Regions from separate parts of the Leclercia adecarboxylata genome, predicted to be linked through region 1. Evidence: predicted binding sites of a transcription regulator. Region 1 holds the regulator's gene; the other holds the start of a gene.
The links. Region 1 encodes LexA, which represses DNA repair genes until DNA is damaged. Its sites were predicted from a motif close to TNCTGTATGTACATACAGNA; they were not measured.
Positions count from the first base shown of each region.

Region 1 (9,307 bases):
CGGGCGCACTTTTTTTGCGCGGGATGCTGCTGTTGCATCTCTGTTGCGATAATGATCGCTAACTTGCGTTTGCCCGCCCTCATTGCCCGTTTCTGCGATACAATAGCTTTACGTTATGTATCGGAGAGTCTGGCATGTCACACCCCGCGCTTTTGCTCCTGCGTGCGCTGCGCTATTTCGACGAAATCCCCGCGCTGGAACCGGAGCAGCTCGACTGGCTGCTGCTGGAAGATTCCATGACCAAACGTTTTGAGCAGCAGGGCAAGAAAGTCACCGTTACCCTCATTCAGGAGGGGTTTGTCACGCCTGACGCGGTTGCGGATGAACTGCCGTTACTGCCGAAAGAGGCGCGCTACTGGCTGCGGGAGATCCTGCTGTGTGCCGACGGCGAGCCGTGGCTGGCCGGGCGCACCGTGGTGCCAGAGTCCACCCTCACCGGGCCGGAGATGGCGCTGCAGCAGATGGGCAAAACCCCGCTGGGACGTTATCTGTTCACCTCCTCCGAGCTGACCCGTGATTTTATTGAAATTGGGCGCGATGCCGGGCTGTGGGGACGCCGTTCCCGCCTGCGCTTAAGTGGTAAACCCTTGATGCTGACCGAGCTGTTTTTACCGGCGTCACCGTTGTATTAAGAGGAAGAGAAAATGGAGTGGAGTCTGAAGCAGAACAAGCTGCTGGCGTACCACCGCCTGATGCGAACGGATAAGCCGATCGGTGCCTTATTGCTGCTGTGGCCGACCTTGTGGGCGCTGTGGGTGGCTACCCCCGGGCTGCCGCCGCTGTGGATCCTGGCGGTATTCGTGGCGGGCGTCTGGCTGATGCGTGCCGCAGGCTGTGTGGTTAACGACTATGCCGATCGCAAATTTGACGGCCACGTGAAACGCACGGCCAACCGCCCGCTGCCGAGCGGCGACGTCACCGAGAAAGAGGCGCGCACGCTGTTTGTGGTGCTGGTCCTGCTCTCGTTCCTGCTGGTGTTAACCCTGAACACCATGACTATTCTGCTCTCCGTGGCAGCGCTGGCTCTGGCCTGGGTCTATCCGTTTATGAAGCGCTACACCCATCTGCCGCAGGTGGTGCTGGGAGCCGCCTTTGGCTGGTCGATTCCGATGGCGTTTGCCGCCGTCAGCGAAAGTGTGCCGCTGAGCTGCTGGCTGATGTTCCTGGCTAACATCCTCTGGGCGGTGGCCTACGACACCCAGTACGCGATGGTGGATCGCGACGACGATCTGAAGATTGGCATCAAATCGACCGCCATTCTGTTTGGTCGTCAGGACAAACTGATTATCGGGATTTTGCAGGTGGCGGTGCTGGCGCTGATGGTGGCGATTGGCTACCTGAACCAGCTTGGCGGAGCGTTCTACGCGGCGGTTGCGGCGGCGGGCGTGCTGTTTATCTACCAGCAAAAGCTGATTGCCAACCGCGAGCGCGAAGCCTGTTTTAAAGCGTTTTTGAATAACAACTATGTGGGGCTGGTGTTGTTTGTCGGGTTAGCGATTAGCTACTGGGCATAAAAAAGCCCGGTGGCGCTAGCGCTTACCGGGCCTACAGGTTCTGTATCGTAGGCCGGGTAAGGCGAAGCCGCCACCCGGCATTTTTTATGCACTACTCGCCCTGCGTCGCGCTCTCAATCGTTAAGCGCACATCGGAGGTAATCAGGTCCGCCAGCATCTGGTAAACCTTCATTGTCTCTTCCGGCTCGGCATCGCCGCTGTCACTGATATAACCCTCGTCACGCAGCGTCAACACCAGTGAACTGAAGACCGCTTTGTCGAAGAACTCCGGTGCGTTGATGCCGTGCAGCATCGACAGGCGCTGTGCCAGCGTGCGGCTCTCTTTCTCCAGCGTCCCGCGGTTGATCGACGGGTTGGCGCTCAGCAGCCAGAAGGTAATGGCGTAGCGCTGGACGGTTTCGCGTGCACCCGCTGCCAGCAGCTGCAGCGTACGTGAGTGGGCGGTGTTGATCACCAGCACGTCATCTTTCAGCGTTATCAGCCCCTGGCGAACCAGCTCTTCGATATGCTTATCCAGCACCTCAGCCAGCTCGTCGCTGTTCCAGCGCAGGAACAGTTCGGCTTTCAGCATCGGATAGAGCGTCGTGACATTATCCAGCAGCGCCTGACGGGTGATCTGGCGATGTTGGGTCACGATGGCCGCCATCAGCGATGGCACCATCAGCATATGGGCGATGTTGTTGCGGTAGTAGGTCATCAGTACCGCCTGCTCGCGCGGCAGAATGATGATATCGCCGATGGTGTCTTTCTCGACCTCGAACTTGTTCATCTGCAGGGCGTGATCGATGAGCTCGCTGGCGCTGGCGGTGGGTACCGTGGCGTCTGAGGCATAGGGCACGTTGCGCATCAGGTTCAGGTAGCAGTCGATCTGCTCGGTCAGCTGCTCGCGGGTGAGCGAACGCTGGCGCGAGGCAAGCAGGGCGGTGCAGCACAGGTTCATGGCGTTGGCCGCCCCGGCGTTGTTAATCCGCACCATCAGATCGGCAGCAATGGCGTTAACCGTCGGCGTCAGCCAGGCCGGACGCACCGCTTCGATGGGATCGATAGACTCGCGCCACTCCGGTACCCGGTTGTTAAGGTAGGTCATCAGCGGCATCGGTTCGCCGAAGTTAACATACCCCTGGCCGAGGTTACGCAGCTTGCTTAAGCCGCGCAGCATCTGCAGCAGGCTCTCTTTTTCTTTGGTAGCACCGCGCAGCTCTTTGGCGTAAGTGCCCACTTCCATCACGTGCTCGTAACCGATGTAAATCGGCACCAGGGTGATAGGGCGCGTGCCGCCGCGCAGCATCGCCTGAATGGTCATCGACAGGGTGCCAGTCTTCGGATCGAGCAGACGCCCGGTACGGGAACGGCCGCCCTCCACGAAGTACTCGACGGAATAGCCGCGGCTGAACAGCTCACCAAGGTATTCACGGAACACGGTGGAGTAGAGCTTGTTGCCTTTGAAGGTACGACGAATAAAGAACGCACCCAGTCGACGGAAGATCGGGCCTGCTGGCCAGAAGTTGAGGTTAATGCCCGCCGCAATGTGCGGTGGCACCAGCCCCTGATGGTAGAGCACGTACGAGAGCAGCAGATAGTCCATGTGGCTGCGGTGGCAGGGCACGTAGACGATCTCATGGCCGTCGTGGGCCAGCTGGCGCACGCGCTCGGCGTTGTGCACGTTGATGCCCTGATAGAGACGGTTCCAGGTGAAGCTCAGGATACGGTCGCTCAGGCGGATCATCTCGTAGGAGAAGTTGGCGGCAATCTCTTCCATCAGGGCGATGGCGTTTTGTTGCGCCTTCTCATGGGAGATCTTTTTGCTGCGCGCTTCGTCTTCGACGGCACGGGCGATGGCTTTTGACGCCAGCAGTTTGTTGAACAGATCCTGGCGAGCAGGCAGGCGCGGGCCTACCGCGGCAAGACGCTGACGGGCAAAGTGCATACGCGCCACGCGGGCCAGCTTCTGGGCGATGGTTTTATCCGTACCGTGCTCATCGGCCATGCGGCGCAGTGAAACCGACGGTGAAAAACGGACAAAGCTGTCGCGGCCCAGCCAGTTGACGGCGAAAAACTTCTGTACCCCGTTAAGCATGCGCAACGGCGGGTTCTCTTCGCCTTTGTCGCGCCCCGGGCGACGGCCAAACATCACTGATACCGGCACCATCTGCACATCCAGCAGCGGATTGCTGCGGTGCAGGTCGAGGTAGTCATGGAACAGCTTGATCGACTCTTCTTTCGGCGTGTACCAGGTGAAGACGCGAGGACCGCCGTGGATAAAGATGTAGCGTGGCAGCAGGGTGCCGTCGATCTCCAGCGGCTCCAGCGGATCCGGGAGATCGTGCGCCAGGCACTGGGCGCGCAGCGTCAGCAAGTCGGCCTTCGAGTTGTAAGGCAAAACGTACATAATAGGACGCGAGGTATCGAGTCCCAATTCCAGGGTTGGAACCGCCGGAATAGACTTGCTTTTTACCAGGACGCTTAATGGTAAATTAAGTAATTTGTAGTAAATTCGTGGCCAGCCAGACATAAACGATGTAAAGCCTCTGGTTAAAAATGCAATTGCGGCGCAAGGATAACAGAAAGCGCGCAAAATTTCTGTTGTTACCCGTCATACTTCCGGTGGCTGCGCCAGGCGCTTAAACCACCGTTTCTGACGCTATTTTCGAAGAAAGGTTTCTTTTAATGGCCAACAATACCACTGGGTTAACCCGAATTATTAAAGCTGCCGGCTATTCATGGAAAGGCATTCGTGCTGCCTGGATCAATGAAGCCGCTTTTCGCCAGGAGGGGGTTGCTGTCATCGCGGCGATTATTATTGCCTGCTGGCTGGACGTTGATCCCATCACCCGCGTACTGCTGATTGGCTCGGTGATGTTGGTGATGATAGTCGAAATTCTGAACAGCGCGATCGAGGCGGTGGTCGATCGTATTGGTAGTGACTACCACGAGCTGTCGGGGCGGGCGAAAGACATGGGCTCCGCCGCTGTGCTGATGGCGATTATCGTTGCCCTGTTTACCTGGGTCACGCTGCTTTGGGGACATTTGCGATAAGCCTTCAGAAACCGAACAAGTCTCTGGTTTTTTATGCGGTTTGTGGTTCCAAAATCACCTTTAGCTGTATATACTCACAGCATAACTGTATATACACCCAGGGGGCGGAATGAAAGCGTTAACGACCAGGCAGCAAGAGGTGTTTGATCTCATTCGGGATCATATCGGCCAGACGGGAATGCCGCCGACGCGTGCAGAAATTGCGCAGCGTCTGGGCTTCCGTTCTCCAAACGCCGCTGAAGAGCACCTTAAAGCCCTGGCGCGTAAGGGTGTGCTTGAGATTGTGTCCGGCGCTTCGCGTGGTATCCGTCTGCTGGTTGAAGCAGAAGAGGGCCTTCCGCTCGTCGGTCGCGTCGCTGCGGGGGAACCGCTGCTGGCGCAACAGCACATTGAAGGCCACTATCAGGTCGATCCTGGCATGTTCAAACCGAGCGCGGACTTCTTGCTGCGCGTCAGCGGGATGTCCATGAAGGATATCGGGATTCTGGACGGCGATCTGCTGGCGGTACATAAAACGCAGGACGTGCGCAACGGCCAGGTCGTTGTGGCGCGCATCGATGACGAAGTCACCGTTAAGCGCCTGAAGAAACAGGGCAACACGGTGCAGCTCCTGCCGGAAAACAACGAGTTTTCCCCGATTGTTGTCGATCTGCGTGAACATAACTTCTCCATCGAAGGGCTGGCGGTAGGCGTCATCCGCAACGGTGAATGGTTATAACGTCTTCCTGACAGACTGCGGCAACGCCGCAGTCTGCTTTTCCCGTCTCTCCCGGTCATACACATGTCTCTGCTGACTGCTTCAGACAAGGCGTTATGGCGTCTTGCCCTCCCGATGATCGTCTCCAATATCAGCGTCCCTCTGCTGGGGCTGGTGGACACTGCCGTCATCGGTCATCTGGATTCTCCTGTCTATCTTGGCGGTGTCGCCATCGGTGCGACGGCGACCAGCTTCCTGTTTATGCTGCTGCTCTTTTTGCGCATGAGCACCACCGGCCTGACTGCCCAGGCGTATGGCGCGAAAGATCCGCTGCGTCTGGCCCGGGCGCTGGTGCAGCCGCTGATCCTGGCTCTCGGTGCCGGGCTGCTGATTGTGCTGCTGCGCACGCCGCTTATCGACCTGGCGCTGCATATCGTAGGCGGCAGCGAGGATGTACTGCATCAGGCGCGACGCTTCCTTGAGATCCGCTGGCTCAGCGCCCCGGCATCGCTGGCTAATCTGGTGCTGCTCGGCTGGCTGCTGGGGGTCCAGTATGCCCGCGCGCCGGTGATCCTGCTGGTGGTGGGGAACCTGCTCAATATCGTGCTGGATCTGTGGCTGGTGATGGGGCTACAGATGAACGTCCAGGGCGCAGCCCTGGCGACCGCTATCGCCGAATACGCCACTTTGCTCATAGGCCTGTGGATGGTCTGGCGGGTACTGGCCCTGCGCGGTATTTCGCTGGCGCTGCTGAAGGCGAGCTGGCGCGGGAATATCCGCAAGCTGCTGGCCCTCAATCGCGACATCATGCTGCGCTCGCTGTTGCTACAACTCTGCTTCGGGGCGCTGACGGTGCTGGGCGCGCGGCTGGGGCCGGAGATTATCGCCGTCAACGCCGTTCTGATGACGCTGTTGACCTTTACCGCCTACGCGCTGGATGGCTTTGCCTATGCGGTTGAGGCGCACTCCGGGCAGGCCTATGGCGCACGCGAAAGCGGCCAGCTGCGCGAGGTGTGGCGGGCAGCCTGCCGTCAGTCTGGTATGGTGGCGCTGGCCTTCGCCCTTGTCTATGCTCTGGCTGGCAACCAAATCGTTGCGCTGCTGACCTCTTTGCCCGAGCTGCGGGCGCTGGCGAGCCATTACCTTATCTGGCAGGTGGTTCTGCCGATGGTGGGCGTCTGGTGCTATCTGCTGGATGGCATGTTTATCGGCGCAACCCGGGGAGCCGAGATGCGCAACAGCATGGCCGTCGCGGCCGCCGGTTTTGGCCTCACGCTCTTTACCCTGCCGTGGCTCGGCAACCACGGCCTGTGGTTGGCGTTGAGCGTCTTCCTGGCCCTGCGGGGCCTGTCTCTGGCCTGGATCTGGCGGCGTCACTGGCGCAACGGCACCTGGTTTCAGTAGCGGCTTCGTCTGACGAAATGGTAAAAGATTCCGAATAACAAACCCAACGCCGCAGGCTTATCTATAATTATTATCACGTCCAGCACGAAATGAACTTCAGGACGAACTTAACCTTAACGACCGAACGAAGAGGAATCGATGATGAATAAAGACCAAGTCGGCGGTAACTGGAAGCAATTCAAAGGTAAAGTAAAAGAACAGTGGGGTGACCTGACTGACGATGACATGACCGTTATCGAAGGTAAACGTGACCAGCTGGTGGGTAAAATTCAGGAACGCTATGGATACGAGAAAGACCAGGCGGAGAAAGAAGTTGGTGACTGGGAAACCCGTAACAACTACCGCTGGTAAGTAACTACTACCCGCAGGTACATGGATGTGCGCCCAGGGCGACCTTAAGGTCGCCCGTTTTTTTGTGCTCAGCGCGGCTTCTTTTTCAGCTGGATAGAGTGATCGTGTTGACAATTTTCCTGATGGCGGCAGGCCTCGACTTCAACGCAGTTGCGGCACAGGCCGTGCGCTTCAATCACGTTGTGGCGTAGGGCAAAGCCCATCTTTGCCGCCAGAGTATGCATAATATCTTCCACCCCTTCGGCACCTTCTTCCTTCACGCTGCCGCAGCGATCGCAGATAAACATCGCTGAGGTGTGGGTCGGCTGATCGAACAGGTGACACAGCACGTAGCTGTTGGTCGATTCCACCTTATGCACAAAGCCCTGCTCGAGTAAAAAATCGAGCGCCCGATAAACGGTTGGAGGCTTCGCCTGCGGCTCGCTTTCGCGCAGCAGGTCGAGCAGATCGTAGGCGCTGATGGCCCCGTTCTGCAGGCTCAACAGACGCAACACTTCAAGGCGCTGCGGAGTCAGGCGCACATTGCGTTGCGCGCAGAGCTTTTCGGCTTGCGCTAACAGTGCCTGCATTGTGGTCGTTTCCATTTTGCACCTCGAATAACGTCGAATGAGAAACCCTCACTTTATCATGTTCTGGTCCAAACGCCGAGATCCACCGGGTATGCTATACCTGACGAAAACCCGCAGGAGAATAAAACCATGAAAAGACCTGACTGCATTCGACACTGGCGCGACGTCGAAGGCCCGGACAACTCCACCTATCCCGACAGCACAGAGCATTTTTCCATTGGTGCGCCGCTGGCCCGCGCGCTGGGGCTCAGCCGTCTCGGTATCCACCACGAACGTCTGCCGCCGGGACGTCGCACCTCCTATCCGCATGCCGAAAGCGATGAAGAAGAATTTATCTTTGTACTGGAGGGTTATCCTGAAGCCTGGATCAACGGTTATTTATGGAAACTTGAACCGGGAGACAGCGTGGGATTTCCGGCCGGAACGGGCGTCTGCCACACCTTTATTAATAACACCACGGAAGAAGTGCGGTTATTAGTCGTGGGCGAAGCGAATAAAAAATATAACCGAATTTATTATCCGCTGAATGCGGTATATGCCGCTACTCGGGAAGATCGCTGGATAGATCATCCGCCACAATTTTTTGGTCCTCATGATGGAAAACCAGGGCGAAATTAATTTCTTGTTCTATACCTACTTAAAGCCATAAGGAAATCAACAGCTTAATCTAATACGAAAGTTTAAGATATATTCGGCTCCTAATACTTTTTTCACAGAGGACGTATTCCCCTGCGCGGCATATAGCCGCGGGGGTTAATTCACCCAAAATAAGTCAGGTGTCCTGTGAAAATAAAATTCAAACTTTCTGTGGCTGGAATTGCCACCACCTTTCTATTGGCTAATCAGGCTGGAGCAGCCAATACCTGGACGGAAGCACGTGGTGATGCAATGGGCGGGACAGGCGTTGCGTCGGCGCATTATAGCAGCGGGGTATTAATTAATCCGGCCCTGCTGGCAAAATCGAAAGATGAAGATGATATTGCGATTATTTTCCCCTCGGTGGGGGCGCAAATAAGCGATAAAGATAATTTGCAGGATAAGATCGACGAAATCAGCGATGAGATCAGCGAGGATCGGCAGATGATCGACGATCTCACCGTGGCGGGGATCCTGGCCGATCCTCAGGGCACGCTCAGGGAGCTGCAGGGGGCTGCAGGCAACCTGGCCGACCAGCTGGAGTTTCTCGAAGGTAAAACCGCCCACGCCAACGCCGGAGGTGGGATAGCCGTCAGTATACCGGGCTCGGGACTGTCGATGGCGTTTGTCGCCAAGGCCAATGCCCACGGGCGTGTCAGCTCGGAGATCGATCGGCAGGATATCGATTTTTTGCGCCGACTGCAGGGTAGCCCGGTGATGACTAACCAGATGGCGCTCGGGGCGGCGCGAAACGGCAGTGACGTGATTACCCGCAATCTTAACTCTGTCGCCATGGGCCGGGGGGCTATCGTCTCCGACTACGGTGTGGCAATCGCCCGTCAGTTTGAATTCAACGACCTGCCGGTTTCGGTGGGCGTGACGCCAAAGCTGCAGCAAACCTGGCTCTGGAACTACACCACCTCCATTTATACCTACGACAGCAGCGACTTTAGCAGCAGCCGCTACCGTAATGACGATACCAGCTTTAACGTCGATGTCGGCGTCGCGGTGGACTTCGGTGAAAACTGGACGGTGGGCCTGAGCGGGCAAAACCTCTTCTCGCGTGATATCGATACCAAAGACATCCGCATTCTCAACGG
Region 1 is NZ_CP040889.1:2,340,608-2,349,914, forward strand. Features, by position in the region: gene ubiC (chorismate lyase) at 135-632, shown strand; gene ubiA (4-hydroxybenzoate octaprenyltransferase) at 645-1,514, shown strand; gene plsB (glycerol-3-phosphate 1-O-acyltransferase PlsB) at 1,606-4,026, opposite strand; gene FHN83_RS12990 (diacylglycerol kinase) at 4,182-4,550, shown strand; gene lexA (transcriptional repressor LexA) at 4,660-5,268, shown strand; gene dinF (MATE family efflux transporter DinF) at 5,332-6,651, shown strand; gene FHN83_RS13005 (CsbD family protein) at 6,793-7,002, shown strand; gene zur (zinc uptake transcriptional repressor Zur) at 7,071-7,586, opposite strand; gene FHN83_RS13015 (cupin domain-containing protein) at 7,701-8,189, shown strand; gene FHN83_RS13020 (conjugal transfer protein TraF) at 8,355-9,307, shown strand, end outside.

Region 2 (9,307 bases), 2.1 Mb from region 1:
ACGGCGGCCAAAAAAAAGCCCCCCGACAGGTCGGAGGGCTTAGTCTGTTCAGCGGCGATTATTCGCCTTTGACTTCAGCGTGCTTCATCTCGCCCATCACTTTCAGCTTTTTCGAGATTTCACGACGTTCTTTAGAGATCTCAGCGTTTTTGATGATGTAATCATCTACGCGGTCTTCGTAGTCGCTTTTCATGCTGGCAATGATGCCCTGGATTGCTTCAACGCTCATGCCTGGTTTGATGTAATCGCTCAGGTTGTCCAGCAGCAGAACTCGCTTCTGGTTGTCACGGATCTTCTTCTCAACGTCCTGGATTTCACGTTGCAGTTTGTTCTTGCGGCGGAACAGGCGGACGAATTCCAGAACATCCTGGAACGAAGGCTTAGTAGTTTCCATTTTTACACCCCTGATAATGTGAGATTCGGATTCGTTTAAACAACCGCTATGGCATTAACTTACTGATAGCGATTGCTGATGACAATAATTTTTCCTTTGTCCCTATCATAACCTCAATTTCTGCTGAATCGAAGCAGCAGACAACGCAACCGCGCATAGCCGCTTTTTATTTGCGCAGTGCCCGGCAGATAAGATGTGACAGTAATTCCAGCTGGCGGGCAAGTTCCATGCTCAACCATACATAGCCGTGAATGGGCGTTTCCGCCACGTTTTCACTGCGGTGATCGTTCATCAGCTGACGCAGCTCGGCAACAATTTCATTCCGCCGCTCGGTGTTGGCCAGTATGGGCTGCGGATTGCCTTCGTAAAGCGCATGGGCGATGGTGAGCAGCGTTTGCTGAGTCATCTGTTGCGTCTCTTTGAGGGTCCTGGCATTCAGCATCACAAAATGGCTGGCCCGGGAGGACCAGTGCGCGTTGATCTGCAGTTCGAGCATGCAGACCAGGTTGCGGCTGACGGTCTGGATCGCCTCGAAGATGGCTCGCTGAATATGGGTCTCTTTGCTGGCCGGGGTAATCAGGCCACGCATTTTTACCACGTCGTTGAGGATGGTTTGCAGGTGCTTTTCCAGCCGCGGACGCTCAACCAGGTTGGGTGAAAAGCCCGCCTGATAGACCCGGTTAAAGGCGGTGACGTAGTTCGCCATCTGGATACGCCAGTGTAAAAACGCCCGCTGCGGCCAGATGCCGGTAAACAGCATCGCCAGCAGGGAACCGAGGATCACGTCGCCGCTTCGCCACAGCGCGGTCTGCATGTCCCCGGTCGGCGCGCCAATAACCACCGCGAGGGTGATGCCGATAAGCAGCGCCTGGTAGGGGCGTTTACCGAGCGCCAGCCAGCCGCAGAGGAACATGGCCGCCGCGCACCACAGCAGCATCAGCGGTAGAGAGATAAGCTCCAGCTTCAGGGCAATTAACCCCAGCGCCGAGCCCAGAATGGTGCCGCCAATACGCTCGTACGCGCGCGGAACCACGTTCCCCCAGAAAGAGATGGGCCCCATGATGACCACCAGGGTGATCAGCGGCCATGTTCCTTCCGGCACGTCCAGCAGACGCACCAGTAAGAAGGTGAGGATAAACGCCAGCGCGATACGGCAGCCGTGTACGGTGCGGTAATGACGATACAGTCGAATTTCAAAAGGTGTCAGAGACTTGTCGGGGCGCACAGGCTCTCCAGCTTTACGGCAAACCCTGATTGTACTGCGTTTTCTGCCGGAGTTGTGCCCCCCGGCAGAAAAACCCTGGAAAGAGTAAGAATTAGTGGCCTCTTACGCGATACGGTTCTGGACCGGAATAAACATCTCAATATCCCAGTAACCGTCGGCGTTGCCGTCATTCAGATAGCGTTCAAAGCAGGCTTTTGGCGCGATCTGGTAATCGACATCTTCAAGCAGGCTATCGAAAAACAGGTTCCACGGGGTGGCGAAATCGTGGTTCTCGACGCGGGCTTTCGCCACCGCGTAGTCGCCCTCTGCCACTTCGGTGAGGATCACCCCTTCGCTGTTAGGTGGGATAACAAAATCGTCCGGCACGGTGACAACCGTGTCGCAGCGCAGCTTTTCAGCAGGAACTTCATCGGGATTATCGTAGTAAACCGCCACCCACTCCAGGGGTTGGATCTGACGCCCTTCCACCCACATCATCAGTTGCTCAAAACCCTGCTTAACGGTTTGTTCCCATGGGCCAACCATATGAAAACCGGCAATTTTGCGTTTATTCTGGTGCGTGATCCTGTAGTCCATGCTGCCTCCGATTGTTTACTGTATATACATACACTGTAATGCAGAGAAAAGCGGTTTAACAATAATGAACTGTTTATTATGCGAGCAGGCTCGCACAGTCGCCAGCCTGCTCCTTCATACGTTATGCCTTATGGTGCAGATAATCGCTCAGACGCGAGAACATCCCGCCTTTACCGACGCTTTCCAGCGTCACCAGCGGCCAGTGGGCCACGACTTTATCGCGATCGTATAGCTCGATCTCCCCTACACGCTGATGGGCGGCAATCGGCGCTTCCAGCTCTTTCTTGTCCAGCACGTATTTGGCCTTAATGTTCGGCACCTCCGCCTTCGGCAGCGCCAGCCAGAAATCCTGATCGGTGCCGAGTGAAATACGCTCCTTATCGCCGTACCAGATGCGCTCGTTGCCCACCTGCTTGCCGTTACGCAGGATCTGCACGGTATCGAAATTCTGCTGTCCCCAGTGGAGAAGTTTGCGCGCCTGATCCTCGCGACCTTTCGGGCTTTCGGCTCCCATCACGACGGCAATCAGACGGCGCTCACCGTCAACGGCGGAGGCGATCAGGTTAAAGCCGGCGCCGGAGGTGTGCCCGGTTTTCAGGCCATCCACGCTGAGCGACTTATCCCACAGCAGGCCGTTACGGTTCTGCTGGGTGATGCCGTTCCAGGTCAGGCTCTTTTCGCTGTACATGTGATAAAACGCCGGCTCGCCGTGGATGATGGCGCGGGAGAGCACCGCCAGGTCGAAGGCGGAGCTGTGCTGGCCCGGCGCATCGAGACCGTGGACCGTTTCAAAATGGGTATCGCGCAGATTCAGCTTTTTGACGTAATCATTCATCATCGTAACGAACTGCGGCTGCCCGCCCGCCACATAGTCGGCCAGCGCCACGCAGGCGTCGTTGCCGGAGTCAACAATCAGGCCGCGGCTAAGGTCGCGCACAGAAACGCGCTCGCCTGCTTTCAGGAACATCAGCGAGGAGCCGTCAAAGACCGGATTGCCCTTTGCCCAGGCGTCCTGCCCCACGGTGACCATGTCTTCCGGCGTGATACGGTGGCTGTCGATAGCGCGATCGACCACATACCCCGTCATCAGCTTGGTCAGGCTCGCCGGATTGCGCTGCTGGTGTTCATTGCCCGCCGTTAAAATTTGCCCCGTCGTATAGTCCATCAGCACCCAGGATCCCGCCTGGATAGCCGGCGGCTGCGGCGCATAGTTAATTGGGTCGGCAGCCAGCGCGGATGAAATGCTCAAAGTGAGTAAAGAAACAGCAATAAACAGACGGCGTTTCAACGGTGTATCCTCAGGTCGTTTAAAATCGTTGACCTTTTTACGGAACTTTTCAGGTTGATTCCTGGATTAATTGCAAAAAAATGTGACAGTACGCATAGTTTTCCCGGACGATGCTTCGCAAATTTGCACGGTTACAGCGCATTTCCTTCGGCGTGCCAGGCCGGATGGTTTACCATAGTGAGGTCACTCATAAACAGGATGGTATTACTGGTGTCTGACTCCGCCGCGCGCCCTACATTTTTATTTCACGATTACGAGACCTTTGGCACCAGCCCGTCGCTGGATCGCCCCGCTCAGTTTGCCGCAATCCGCACCGATGAAGATTTCAACGTTATCGGCGAGCCGGAGGTGTTTTACTGCAAACCGGCCGATGACTATTTACCCCAGCCCGGCGCGGTGATGGTGACCGGCATCACGCCGCAGGAAGCCCGCGAGAAAGGGGTGAATGAGGCAGAGTTCGCCCGTCGTATTCACGACCTGTTCACCGTGCCCAACACCTGCGTGGTGGGCTACAACAACGTGCGCTTCGATGACGAAGTGACCCGCCATATCTTCTACCGTAACTTCTACGATCCCTATGCCTGGAGCTGGCAAAACCGTAATTCTCGCTGGGATCTGCTCGACGTAATGCGCGCCTGCTACGCCCTGCGCCCGGAGGGGATCAACTGGCCTGAGAACGACGACGGGCTGCCCAGCTTCCGCCTGGAGCATCTGACCCGCGCAAATGGCATTGAACACAGCAACGCCCACGACGCCATGGCGGATGTGTATGCCACCATTGCGATGGCGAAGCTGGTGAAGACCCGGCAGCCGAAGCTGTTCGAGTACCTGCTCAGCCATCGCAGCAAGCAAAAATTAACCACCCTGATTGACGTACCGCAGATGAAGCCGCTGATGCATATCTCCGGCATGTTTGGTGCCTGGCGCGGCAATACTAGCTGGGTCGCCCCTCTGGCCTGGCATCCGGAAAACCGCAACGCGGTGATTATGGTGGATCTGGCGGGTGATATCTCCCCACTGCTGACCCTCGACAGCGACCAGCTTCGTGAGCGGCTGTACACGCCGAAAGAGGCGCTGGGCGAGGATGCCGCCGTCCCGGTGAAGCTGGTGCATATTAACAAGTGTCCGGTGCTGGCGCCTGCCAACACCCTGCGCCCGGAAGATGCTGAGAGGCTGGGAATCGACAGGCAGCGCTGCCTGGCTAACCTGAAATTGCTGCGGGATAATCCGCAGGTGCGCGAAAAAGCGGTGGCGATTTTTTCCGAAGCGGAGCCGTTCATCCCCTCAGAGAACGTCGATGCCCAGCTCTACAACGGCTTTTTCAGCGATGCGGACCGCAATGCCATGAACATCGTGTTAAAGACCGATCCCCGCAACCTGCCCGCGCTGGATATCACCTTTGTGGATGAGCGCATCAGGAAGCTGATGTTTAACTACCGCGCCCGTAATTTCCCCGGCACGCTGGATGAGGCCGAGCAGGAGCGCTGGTTACAGCATCGCCGCAACGTCTTTACGCCGGAGTATTTGCAGGCTTACGCGCAAGAGCTGGAGATGCTCTACGGTGAGTATGAAGGCAACGCGGAGAAGCAGGCGCTGTTGAAGGCGCTGTATCAGTATGTGCAGGAAATTGTGTAAGTTCAGGGCATAAAAAAACCGGAGGCGATGTTCTCCGGTTTTTTTTGCTTTGCCCGGCGGCGCTACGCTTGCCGGGCTCAGGATTTGTTATGCAACGTCTTCGTACTGAGGAACCGGGTTGCGGAAGCTTTTGGTCACGCAGGCCAGGTAAATCAGGCCGATACCACCCCAGATCAGACCCAGAACCATGGAGCTCTCTTCCAGGTTGACCCACAGTGCGCCAACGGTCAGCGCGCCACAGACTGGCAGTACCAGATAGTTGAAGTGGTCTTTCAGCGTTTTGTTGCGCTTCTCACGGATCCAGAACTGAGAGATCACGGAGAGGTTAACAAAGGTAAAGGCAACCAGCGCACCGAAGTTAATCAGGGCAGTCGCGGTAACCAGGTCGAAGTTGATGGCCAGCAGCGCAATCGCACCGACCAGCAGCACGTTCCATGCCGGGGTACGCCATTTCGGATGAACATAACCGAAGAAGCGAGTCGGGAACACGCCATCGCGACCCATTACATACATCAGACGAGAAACGCCTGCGTGCGCCGCCATACCGGATGCCAGAACGGTAACGCTGGAGAAGATCAGCACGCCCCACTGGAAGGTTTTACCGGCAACATACAGCATGATTTCTGGCTGTGACGCGTCCGGATCTTTGAAGCGAGAGATATCCGGGAAGTACAGCTGCAGGAAGTAAGACGCGCCAATAAAGATCACGCCGCCCAGCAGCGCCGTCAGGAAGATGGCACGCGGGATCACACGCTCAGCGTCTTTGGTCTCTTCAGACAGAGAAGAGATACCGTCAAAGCCCAGGAACGAGAAGCACAGGATTGTCGCACCGGTGATCATTGGCACAACGTGCGCGCCTTCAGACCAGAACGGACGTGAGCTTACCAGCGTACCTGCACCTTCACCGTGGGAAACACCGTAGATGATCAGACCGACAATCACCGCCACGATACCCATCTGCAGGATAACGATCAGGGTGTTGAAGTTAGCAACGGTCTTGATGCTGCGCAGGTTAGAGATGGTCATAAAGGCCACCAGCGCCACAACGAAGATCCACGACGGTACGGAAGGCACCAGCGCTTCGAAGTAAATTTTTGCCAGCAGAATATTGATCATCGGCATGAACAGGTAGTCCAGCAGGGATGACCAGCCCACCATGAAGCCAACAGCCGGGCTAATGGATTTCTGAGCATAGGTGTACGCAGAGCCTGCGGACGGGAAGCGGCGAACCAGCTTGCCGTAGCTCAGCGCAGTAAACAGAATAGCGACCAGCGCAAAGGCATACGCCGTTGCAACGTGACCGTCAGTGAGGCCTGATACAATACCGAATGTATCAAACAGCGTCATCGGCTGCATATAGGCAAGGCCCATCATAACAACCGGAATCAACGTAAGCGTTTTACGTAATTCCACGCGAGAGGTTTTTGGAGTTGCGTTATGCGACATAGTTATTCTCCTTTACGGTGAATACCGCCACGTAAGCGAATGATTGCCCCATTTCTTTCTTCCTCAGCGACAACAACTGTCGGATTTTAGTAAATATCTATCCGGTACGAAGCCCGGCCTCTTGGATTTAAATGATTTTCTTACATGCAAAAAAAAATAACCGACGCCTTTTATATCGTCGATTATTTATATGTTTGCAGCGGCGCATTTTGCCCTGGTTTGGGACGAAAAGGCAAGAGTGCATAGGCCCCGTGCAACAAAAAATTCATACTAATCGCTTGATTTATCGGCTTCGCTTTGCCCATAAACCGCAGCAATAGCACTATTTGCTAAAATTTCCTGCCGCCACCATGCACTCGCCAGCCCGGCGGTCTGCTCATTCCAGCCGATCCATACGGAATCATAGCTGGATTGCGTCATCACCTGCTTCTCAATTAAAGCCCCGCTCTCAATAAAGCGCTGAGCTAAATAACGGGGCAGATAACCGCAGCCCAGGCCGCTTATTTGCAGTTCCAGTTTGGTTTTAAAATCGAAGACGGTGATGGCCTCCTGATCGTCAAGCAGCTGTGATGAGGCTGTGAGTGAGTTATCGCCCACCACAATGGCGCGGTAGCTTTTAATGACCCGACGGTTAACCGGCTCCGGCTCCTGGGCCAGAGGGTGGTGCGGCGCGATGACAAATACCTGTTCCAGCTGTCCCAGGCAGGCAAAACCAAAATCGCTGATCCGGGGCGGCTCATGTAACGCGCCAACGACGATATCCGCCCGCCCCTGCACCAGCGCTTCCCACGATCCCGCCAGCACGCCGTTGATAAACTTAAGCCGGGTGACGCTGTGATGCTGATAGAAGGCTTCAATTAACGGAGCCAGCAGTGAAAAAGGGAAAGTGTCGTCTACGCCGATAATCAGCTCGTTTTCCCAGCCCTGATGCAGCTTAACGGCCTGTTTTTCCAGCTCGCGCACGGAATGCAGCACTTCCCGCCCTTTTTCCAGCAGCATCTGTCCGGTGCGGGTAAACCGCGCCCGATGGCCGGTACGGTCGAGGATCTGAATATTGAGGTCGCTTTCGAGCTTATGGACGGTGTAGCTGAGGGCGGAGGGCGTTTTGAAGAGCTTCGCCGACGCCGCAGCAAAGCTCCCCTCTTTTTCCAGTGCATCAAGGATTATAAGGACATCCAGCAGCGGTTTCATGCTCACCCCCTTGTGGTGCGCCTACGCTCCGCCAGCGGCATTACTCCATTGGCATAACCAGCGGATCGGGAAAGAGATACTCAAATCCCAGTTCATGACAGATGCGGTTCCCATCAATCAATTTGCCCTTCCCCTCTCCGGGGGCATCGTGGAAGTGCGGTGGCTCCAGACCAAGCTGACGGGCCATCACCGGATAGAATGTACTGCGTGTTGGATGAGAGGGCGCACATATATTATAGATGTGCCCGCCCTTTGGAGCCTGCAATAGCAGAGTAATCGCGTTAATTACATCCTCCAGATGGACCAGATTGACGCCATGCTGTCCATCAGGCGCTGATTTTCCGGCAAAAAAACGTCCCGGATGACGGCCCGGGCCTACCAGCCCTGCCAGACGTAATATATCCACCTGTGTGCCGGGTAAATTATGCAGCCAGTCCTCCAGCTCTTTTAAAACACGCCCGCTGGCCGTTACCGGCTGGCGCGGCATATTCTCTTTGACGGCGCCTTCGACATCGCCATATACCGAGGTTGAGCTGGTGAAAATAATGCGCGGAATATGATGGGCCAGGGCGCTGTCGACAATTTCCTGCACGGCCTGCAGGTAATAGTTCTCCCCGGGACCGGTGCGACGCGCCGGTAAGGTAATGACCAGCGCATCGACATTCATCAGGGCATCCAGGTCATCGGCGTCGCACACCAGTTCCGGCTCCAGGCGCAACTCCACGCTCTCAATGCCGCACATTCGCGCCGCTTCGACGCCATCTGCAGTGGTTTTACTGCCGGTAACGTGCCAGCCCCGCGCCTGTAACGACATGGCCAGCGGCATTCCAAGCCATCCCAGACCGACAATTGCGACCTTTTTCATGCGTTTTCTCCTGACTTTTACGCCTCTGCTGTAAGGCTACGCCAGCCACGCGGAACTGACAATTGATAGCGCCAATATGAAATCATTTAATGATAAAAAAAAGCCCTTGCTTTATGTAGCGCAAGTGGTTTAGGTTAAACGACATCACATGAATAAGCATTCATCGAGAATTTTATGACACGCGTTCAATTTAAACACCACCATCATCACCATCATCCTGACTAGTCTTTCAGGCGATGTGTGCTGGAAGACATTCAGATCTTCCAGTGGTGCATGAGCGCAAGAAAAAGCCCCCGGAAGATCATCTTCCGGGGGCTTTTTTTTGGACCGTATTCAGGCAAGTTACAACAGGATCATGAGGAACCGACAATGTTAGATAATTCACGTTTACGCATAGCTATGCAGAAATCAGGTCGTCTTAGCGACGATTCCCGCGAACTGCTGGCGCGCTGCGGCATAAAAATCAACCTGCACACCCAGCGCCTGATTGCGCTGGCAGAGAATATGCCGATTGATATTCTGCGCGTGCGTGACGACGACATTCCGGGCCTGGTCATGGACGGCGTGGTGGATCTGGGCATCATCGGCGAAAACGTGCTGGAAGAAGAGCTCCTGACCCGCCGCGCGCAGGGCGAAGACCCGCGTTACTTCACGCTGCGTCGTCTGGACTTTGGCGGCTGCCGCCTG
Region 2 is NZ_CP040889.1:236,601-245,907, forward strand. Features, by position in the region: gene FHN83_RS03030 (DUF496 family protein) at 59-394, opposite strand; gene FHN83_RS03035 (FUSC family protein) at 561-1,619, opposite strand; gene sbmC (DNA gyrase inhibitor SbmC) at 1,722-2,195, opposite strand; gene dacD (serine-type D-Ala-D-Ala carboxypeptidase DacD) at 2,317-3,483, opposite strand; gene sbcB (exodeoxyribonuclease I) at 3,694-5,118, shown strand; gene FHN83_RS03055 (APC family permease) at 5,206-6,564, opposite strand; gene yoeI (membrane protein YoeI) at 6,554-6,616, opposite strand; gene FHN83_RS03065 (LysR family transcriptional regulator) at 6,835-7,755, opposite strand; gene FHN83_RS03070 (SDR family oxidoreductase) at 7,796-8,620, opposite strand; gene hisL (his operon leader peptide) at 8,795-8,845, shown strand; His leader region at 8,821-8,944, shown strand; gene hisG (ATP phosphoribosyltransferase) at 8,990-9,307, shown strand, end outside.
Region 2: sbmC (DNA gyrase inhibitor SbmC) is a predicted target of LexA. The motif match lies at 2,212-2,231, and genes of this name have one in related genera.